Regions from separate parts of the Cetobacterium somerae genome, predicted to be linked through region 2. Evidence: riboswitches for the same ligand, from Rfam matches in the RefSeq annotation. Region 2 holds a riboswitch; the other holds the start of a gene.

Region 1 (4,221 bases), on a different replicon from region 2:
TTTAAAACTTCCTTAAAATAATTTTTACTTTCTTCATCTTTTAACGGCAAAAAGTAATCTTTATTTTTTAAAGATACTGCCGCACCTTTTTCTCCCCAATAAATAGATATTTCACTATCTGAGTTTAATTTTTCTTTTATTTTAATTCCTTCTAATACAAAAAATCCTTTTTCCTCAAGTATTTCAGGTGCCCCTTGAAAACTAAATAATCCTAGCTGCATTCCATTCTGTGAAACTGGTTGAGCTATTACTTGACTTTGTCCATCCTCTAAATTCATCTTTTTTATTAGAGATTTAAATTCTAATGTTTTAAAGAGTTCTAAAAGTTTTTTATCATCTTTTTTATACTCTAATTCATCTGCCTTTATACCTAAATTTAATAGTTCAATTGTTGCTAGCTCACGACTTATAAAAGCTAACTCCTTATCCTCAATTAGATTATTTACTAAAGATTTTCCTATTCCAGGAAGTTCAGTTAAAAAATCTATATTTTCATAAATTCCTTCTAAATTCCCATATTTCTCTAACATTGGAATAGCTTTTTTAGAACCAATTTTTCTTACTCCTGGAATTCCATCACTTGTATCTCCAATTAATCCAAATAAATCTGGAATCATTTTTGGTTTTACTCCTAGCTGTTCAATAACATCCTCTTCAGTAGATAGTATTTTCAATCCTCCACCATCACCTTTTCCTAAAAGAGCTATGTTCACATGCGAATCTAAAATCTGAGATAAATCTTTATCTCCTGTTATTATATAAGATTCAATACCCTCAGCTCCTAACTCTTTAGCCAAGCTTCCCAATACATCATCTGCCTCATATCCATCTATCTTAAATTTTTTTATTCCAAAACAATCTAAAAGCTCTTCTATTCTAGGTATTTGAGCCACTAAATCTTCTGGCGCAGCATCCCTTTGAGCTTTATATTCCTTATATATTTCACTTCTTTTTAAAGTGGCTCTTTTTACATCAAAAGCAGCCCCTATATAATCAGGATTTAATTGATTTATAATACTCATAAGAGTATTCACAAATCCATATACCGCTCCCGTTGGTTCGTTTTTAGTTCTAAAATTTAAATTTCCATAAAAAGCTCTATACATTATTGCACTCACATCTAATAAAACTGCTTTTTTCATTTTTTCCCCTTTCTATAATTTACATTTTTCATAATATTATACCATATTCAATACCTTAGTTAAAAAAATTATTTTATAAATAAATATTATTTTTTTTATTTTTCTGTTATAATCTCTGTGTATAAACTAAAATGTAGGAGGTATTTATGAATCTAGTTGTATTAATTGGACGTTTAACTAGAGATCCTGAACTTAAATTTGGTCAAAGCGGAAAAGCATACTCAAGATTTAGTTTAGCAGTTGATAGACCTTTTTCTAAAGGAGAAGCTGACTTTATTAACTGTGTTGCTTTTGGAAAAACAGCTGAACTTATCGGTGAATACTTAAGAAAAGGTAGAAAAGTTGCTGTTAACGGTAGACTTCAAATGAATAGATATGAGGTAAACGGAGAAAAAAGAACATCTTATGATGTACTTGTAGAAAGTATGGAATTTGTTGAAGGAAGAGGAGAATCATCTGCACCATCTGATTTTGCTCCAACACCATCTTATTCAGCACCTAAAGTTGCTGAGCAATCTTCTAACGATGACTTTGGTGGATCATCTTTTGATGAAGATGAGTTTCCATTCTAATAATTGAATAATATTTTAAACTACTAGGGGTGCCTTTTGGCTGAGATTTACCCTTAGAACCTGATCTAGTTAATACTAGCGTAGGGAAGTAGTTAATTATCACTTTTATTTTATAATTGTGGATATAAGCTATTTTCCTATTTTTTGGAAGATAGCTTTTTTTATTTATAAAAATTTTAATAGGAGGTTTTTTATGTTTTCAAAAGAATTATATAAAAATGCTAAAGAAATTTGGGATAGTTACTATTCTCATCCATTTGTAAAAGGTATTGGTGAAGGATCTCTAGAAAAAGATAAATTTAAATTTTATATTATTCAGGATTATATTTATCTTCTTGATTATGCAAAACTTTTTGCATTAGGTGTTATTAAAAGTAAAAATGAAAATGATATGAAAAAATTTGCCTCTCTTACAGATGGTATATTAAATTCTGAAATGGGTATACATCGAGTTTATATGAAAAAATTAGGAATTACTGAACAAGATATTATTTTAGAAAAACCAACTCTTGATAATACATCATATACTAGTTATATGCTTTCAGTTGCCCATTGTGGTGATATAAAAGAAATAGCAGTTGCAGCTCTTTCTTGTATGTGGAGTTATGAAATGATTGGACTAAAGTTAAAAGAAATTTACGGTTCTAATGATGACTTCTATGGGGAATGGATTGAATGTTACTCATCTTCTAGATACAAAGAATTAACTAACTGGAACATTGAACTTGTTGAAAAGTATTGTCAAAATATATCTGAAGAAGAAAAAGAACACTTAAAAACTATTTTTATTAATTGTAGTATTTATGAATATAAATTCTGGGATATGTCATATAAGGGGTCTTTTTAAAATGTACATACTTGAAGCAAAAAATCTAACTTTTAAATACGATAATCATAACTATATTTTGGATAATCTTTCTTTTAATATTCAAAAAAATGAACTAATTAGTATTGTGGGGGGAAGTGGTTGCGGAAAATCAACAATCATCAAAATATTGGCTGGAATCGAAAAAGATTTTAATGGTATTGTTCAACTAAAAAGTACATCCTATATGCCTCAATCTGACACTCTACTTCCTTGGAGAACTATTTTAGAGAATATTCTTTTACCTATCGAGATAAAAAAGGGAGATAAAAAAAAGGAAAGTGAAAAAGCTAAATCTCTTTTAAAAAGATTTAATTTATTAGAGTATTCAAATAATTATCCAAAAGAACTTTCAGGAGGAATGAAGCAACGTATTTCACTTATTCGGACACTTATGAGTGATAGTGATCTACTTCTTTTAGATGAGCCTTTTTCCGCTTTAGATGCTATTACGCGGGAAGATTTGCAAAATTGGCTTTTAAATACAGTTTCAATATTAAATAAAAGTATGATTTTTATTACTCATGATATTGATGAAGCAATTTTTCTTTCTCATAGAATTTTTGTTTGTCAAAAAAAGCCACTTTCAAAATTTAAAGAATTTTTTGTACCGAAAAATATAACTCTTGAAGAAAAGTTAAAATTACGAAAAGAAATTCTTTCTATTATTAAGGGAGATGATTTTTATGAAAAAAATTAATTTTTCCCTTCTCTCTTTATTTTCTTTTATTATATTATGGGAGATTGTAGGGAGATATATTAATAAAGGATATATCCTCCCTACTCCTTTAAATATACTAAAAAAAATTTGGATTCTTAAGGAAAGCCTTTTCTTTGTTCACTTACCGGCTACACTTAATATTGCAATTATTTCTTTAATTTTTACTATTTTATTAGGAATATTTTTAGCTATTTCTATGGATTTTAGTCATATAGTATACAGCTGTATTCATCCTTTAATTATAACTAGTCAAACTATTCCTATTACTGCTTTAGCACCTATTTTTATTCTATGGTTTGGCTACTCTATTTGGAGTAAAGTTATAGTTTCTGTAATTATATCTTTTTTTCCGGTTACAATAACTATATATAACGGCTTACAAAATATAGAAAAAGATGAGATTAATTATTTCAAGAGTCTCAACGCAAGTAAATCTCAAATTTTTTTTAAATTAAAACTACCTCGAGCTCTTCCCAGTTTTTTTTCTGCTCTTAAAATGAGCATTCCTCTTGTTTTAATCGGAGCAGCCATTGGTGAGTGGCTAGGTGCTACATCTGGTCTTGGATATTTTAGTAAAAGAATGATGTCTCAATTAGACGGTGCGGGAGTTTTTGCACCAATAGTTATAATCTCTTTACTTGCTATCGGTTTAGTGCAAATTATAAATATATTTGAAAATACAATATTACATTGGAGGAATAAATGAAAAAAATACTTACTATTTTAATAATGATTATTTTATTGGTTAGTTGTAAATCAAAAAAAGAAAATAATTTAAAAGAAGTTTCTATAATTTTAGATTGGTATCCTAATGCTGTTCACTCCTTTCTTTATACCGCTATTGAAAAAGGGTATTTTAAAGATGAAGGAATAAAACTAAATATAATTTATCCATCCTCACCTAGTGACTCTTTAACTTTG
Region 2 (4,221 bases):
AAAGATCCTGCTTTAGCTTATATTCTAGAAGCTATCGTTGGAAAGTGGGGTGCAATTTTTATTAATATTTCTGTTTTAATTTCTATATTTGGTGCTTGGATTACATGGACTATTATAGCCGCTGAAATTCCATATAATATATCTATGGATAATTTATTTCCAAGTTTTTTAAAAAAATTAAATATTAATGGAGCTGCTAGTAACGCTTTAATTTTTAATGCTTTTATTAAACAGTTTACTTTTATGATATCTCTTTTTTCAAGCAATGTATATCTTATAATTACAAATTCTGCCGCCGCATTAATGCTTCTACCATATATCCTCTCTATCTTATTTTTATTAAAAATTTCATCATTTAAAAATGAGAAAAAGTATATTCTATATGGATTTTTTGGTTTATTTTATTGTTTTTGGATGGTGTATGCTGCTGGTGAAAACTATATTATTCAAACGCTCCTTATATATTTAACTGGTTTACCATTTTATATATATAAAAAGTATAAATCCTCTACTAAATAGTAGAGGATATTTTTTCATTTTTTCTTATTATTTTTTCTGCTAAGTTAGATATGTTATCAATTATATCAACTTTTAAACTTCCAGTTCCTATAAATTTTTTTTCTGCTAGTTCTCCGGCTATTCCCATTGATACCACTCCACTCAATGCACTTATTAAAGGATTATTTCCTCCACCTAAATACGCTCCTATTAAAGATGAAATCATACACCCTGTTCCTGTAACTAGTCCCATTATTTTATGACCATTCATTATTTTAAAAACTAACTCTTGATTTCCAACATAATCAATCTCTCCTGTTATTGCTACAATTGAATTAAATTTTTCAGCCGCAAGCTTTACTAACTTTTCCCCACTATCATCTTTCTCTAAGGAATCTACTCCTCTGCTTAAAGAATCTAGGTTTAAAAGTGACTTTATTTCAGCAGTATTCCCCTTTATCACCGTAAATCTCACTTCTTTTAATAATAAATTTACAAGATTTTTTCTAGCCTTCGTAGCACCTACTCCAACAGGGTCTAAAATAATTGGTTTTTTCAATTTATTGGCAATTTTTCCAACTTCTACTGCCATTGTCTCCATACTTTTATCCATAGTTCCTATATTTAAAACTACACTTGATGAAAACCCAATTATCTCCTCAATTTCTTCCATACAAAATGACATTAATGGTGATCCCCCAATAGCTAATGTTATATTGGCACAATCATTTATAGTCACTGTATTCGTTAAATGATAAACTAAAGGTGTTTTCTCTTTAATATTTTTTAAAGCTAGTATAATTTCATCAACTACCTCTTCTTTTTTTATATCCTTATTCAAAATCAACACCAGCCTTTTTATAAAGATCTACAAAATGACCTACTGGCCCTACTCCCTCTCCTATAGAAAAAGAATTTTTTATTGCATCTGTTATATAACTTTTTCCAATTTTTACTGACTCTTCTATGGAATAACCTTTTCCTATATAAGAGGCTATCGTTGAAGATAATGTACATCCTGTTCCATGTGTATTTTTTGTTTTAAATCTCTCACCTAAAAACTTAATAATCTCATTTTCTTCTGTTAAAAGTATATCCGTACAATTGTCCTCTCTATGCCCACCTTTTATTAAAATATTTTTAGCACCCATATTTTTTATTTTTTTAGCTGCTAAAATCATATCTTCTTCAGATTCTATTTTCATATCTGCTAAAATTTCAGCTTCTGGAATATTTGGTGTTACAAGAGTTCCAATTTTTAAAAATTCCTTTAAAGCTTCAATTGCCTCCTCTTTTAAAAGATAATAACCACTTTTAGAAACCATAACTGGATCAATAACTATATTTTTTCCATTGACATTTTTTAAAGTTTCATAAACAACTTTTATAATTTCACTACTTGATAACATCCCTACTTTTACTGAACTTATCTCTATATCTTCATACAAAACTTCTATTTGTTTTTTTATTATATCTATATCTATTTCTTGGACTGCAAAAACACCCATACTATTTTGTGCCGTAATTGCAGTTATAACACTCATACCATATACACCTTGAGCACTCATAGCTTTTAAATCAGCTTGTATTCCAGCTCCACCACATGAATCAGATCCTGCTATAGTCAAAATTTTTTTCATTTTTTACCTCCTAGAATTTTGTATAAAAAAAGCTATCCCTAAATAGGGATAGCTAAGTCATAATTTATAGTTAATACATCTATAAATATTATATCTTGCTACTTCCCTACGCTAGAATTAACTAGATCAGGTTCAAAGGGTCAGTTCAAAACTTCTCAGCCTAATGGCTCCCCTAGTAAACTTTTTTTATTCTCTTGAAAACAATATACTATATTCTATTATTAATGTCAACCATAGCCATCTCTTTTAACTTGGTTCTATAAGAAAGGATTCTTTTCTCCCAGCCCTTTCCATATAGCTCCCAACTAGTTAAACTTTTATAATAATTTATTCTTTCTTCTGTTATAAGATCTATAAACTTTTCATGATCTTGAACTGAATTTATAACAGCTATTGTTTTACTTCCTAAAACTCCATCTACAACCACATTTTCCGAAGGTTTATATCTTTTCAAAGCTCTTTGAGTTATAACAGCTCCTGCATTATATCCACCATTAAAAAATATATCAAATATCATCATCTGTGAATATGAGTGCTTAATCTCATTCAATCGATACTCTGTTAAAAGATGCTCAGCTATTTCTCTAGCTTGATCCTCTGTAAGAGATTTTATTTCATAATTTTTATTAAATTTTTTATTGTACTCAATTAATAAAAAATTTCTTATTCCATATTTAGAAAGTTCCTTTTGTGTTTTTACAAGTTTATCCCCCTCATGAGACAACACTTCACTTATTATAATCTCTCTAATTTTTGTATCCTCATATCCAAAAGTGACTGTAGAATACAATAACGTAATTATAATTACAAATTTTTCTAGCATACTCTGATTAGTTTCCTCCCTGTATATTTAAATAGTTTAATAACTTTTTAAAAACAGGATATATTATATCATAATTTTGACTAATTTTATAGAGTTTCTGCAACTTTTTGAACTTTTTCCTTAAAATCAGTTATATCTTTTATTACTTTTTTAGAGTCTACAGTTTTAATTTGCTTATCTTCTACTATTAGCTTTCCATTTACTATAACAGTATCTACATTGCTAGCATTAGCTGAATAAACTAAAGCTGAATATGGATCATATATTGGGTTCATGTTTACTGACTTTGTTTCTACTATTACTATATCAGCTAATTTACCAACTTCTAAACTTCCTAATTCATTTTCTCTATGTATAGCTCTTGCTCCACCTATCGTTGCCATTTCAACAGCTTTTTTTGGTGGTAGTGCTGATCTATCTTTTGTATCTAGTTTGTGTAACTTGGCAACATACCCCATTTGACCAATTATATCTAAAGTGTTTCCACTCATAGGACCATCTGTTCCTAAACCTACTCTCATCCCTTTATCATGCATTTTTAAAGCTGGTGAGATTCCTTTTGCTGACTTAATATTAGCAACCATATTATGAGCTATCCCAACATCTCTTTTTTTCATTAATTCTATATCACTATCTGTTATAAAGATATTATGAGCTGCAATAAATCTTTCATTTAATAAACCAACTGAATCTAAATACTCAACAGGTGTCATTTTATATTCTTTTTTGATTCTATCAAACTCTCCATCAGTTTCTGCTACGTGCATTGAAACAGGCACGTTATATTTTTTTGAAAGTTCTTTGATTTTTAATAACTCCTCTTTTGTTACTGTATGAGGTCCATGAGGTCCGAATCCTGGAGTTATTAATTCATCATTTTTATATTTTTCTACAAAAGCAACAGCTCTATTTAATGTTTCTCCTTTTTCTTTTCCATCTGCTGTTGGATATTTAATTATATTTTGTGTCATAACTCCTCTTAATCCAACCTCTTTAACAGCTTGAGCAGCACTCTCTTCAAACAGATACATATCTACCATCGTAGTTACTCCACCTAAAGCCATCTCCATAGCCCCATGCTTTGCTCCTATATATGACATCTCTGGGCTTACCATTTGATTTTCTAAAGGAAAAATATATCTATTTAGTCTATCAGGAACATCGTCTGCTAAAGATCTAAATACTGTCATTGATACATGAGTATGAGTATTTATCATTCCAGGCATTATAATTCCATCGTCTGCATCTATAACCTTAGTA

What was found. A riboswitch is a leader RNA that binds a small molecule or an ion and turns the genes downstream of it on or off. The one in region 2 is predicted to bind thiamine pyrophosphate.
Region 1: it holds a riboswitch for thiamine pyrophosphate, as region 2 does, so the genes downstream of both, tenA (thiaminase II) here and thiD (bifunctional hydroxymethylpyrimidine kinase/phosphomethylpyrimidine kinase) in region 2, are expected to answer to the same signal.

The regions. Positions count from the first base shown of each region.
Region 1 covers NZ_CP092519.1:1,213,710-1,217,930, forward strand. Annotated here, with positions in the region: gene polA (DNA polymerase I) at 1-1,142, opposite strand, end outside; gene MKD34_RS05535 (single-stranded DNA-binding protein) at 1,289-1,714, shown strand; TPP riboswitch at 1,730-1,818, shown strand; gene tenA (thiaminase II) at 1,908-2,561, shown strand; gene MKD34_RS05545 (ATP-binding cassette domain-containing protein) at 2,563-3,279, shown strand; gene MKD34_RS05550 (ABC transporter permease) at 3,266-4,006, shown strand; gene MKD34_RS05555 (ABC transporter substrate-binding protein) at 4,003-4,221, shown strand, end outside.
Region 2 covers NZ_CP092520.1:481,488-485,708, forward strand. Annotated here, with positions in the region: gene MKD34_RS11205 (amino acid permease) at 1-519, shown strand, start outside; gene thiM (hydroxyethylthiazole kinase) at 512-1,339, opposite strand; gene thiD (bifunctional hydroxymethylpyrimidine kinase/phosphomethylpyrimidine kinase) at 1,332-2,138, opposite strand; TPP riboswitch at 2,225-2,322, opposite strand; gene MKD34_RS11220 (putative peptidoglycan-binding domain-containing protein) at 2,347-2,961, opposite strand; gene MKD34_RS11225 (amidohydrolase) at 3,048-4,221, opposite strand, start outside.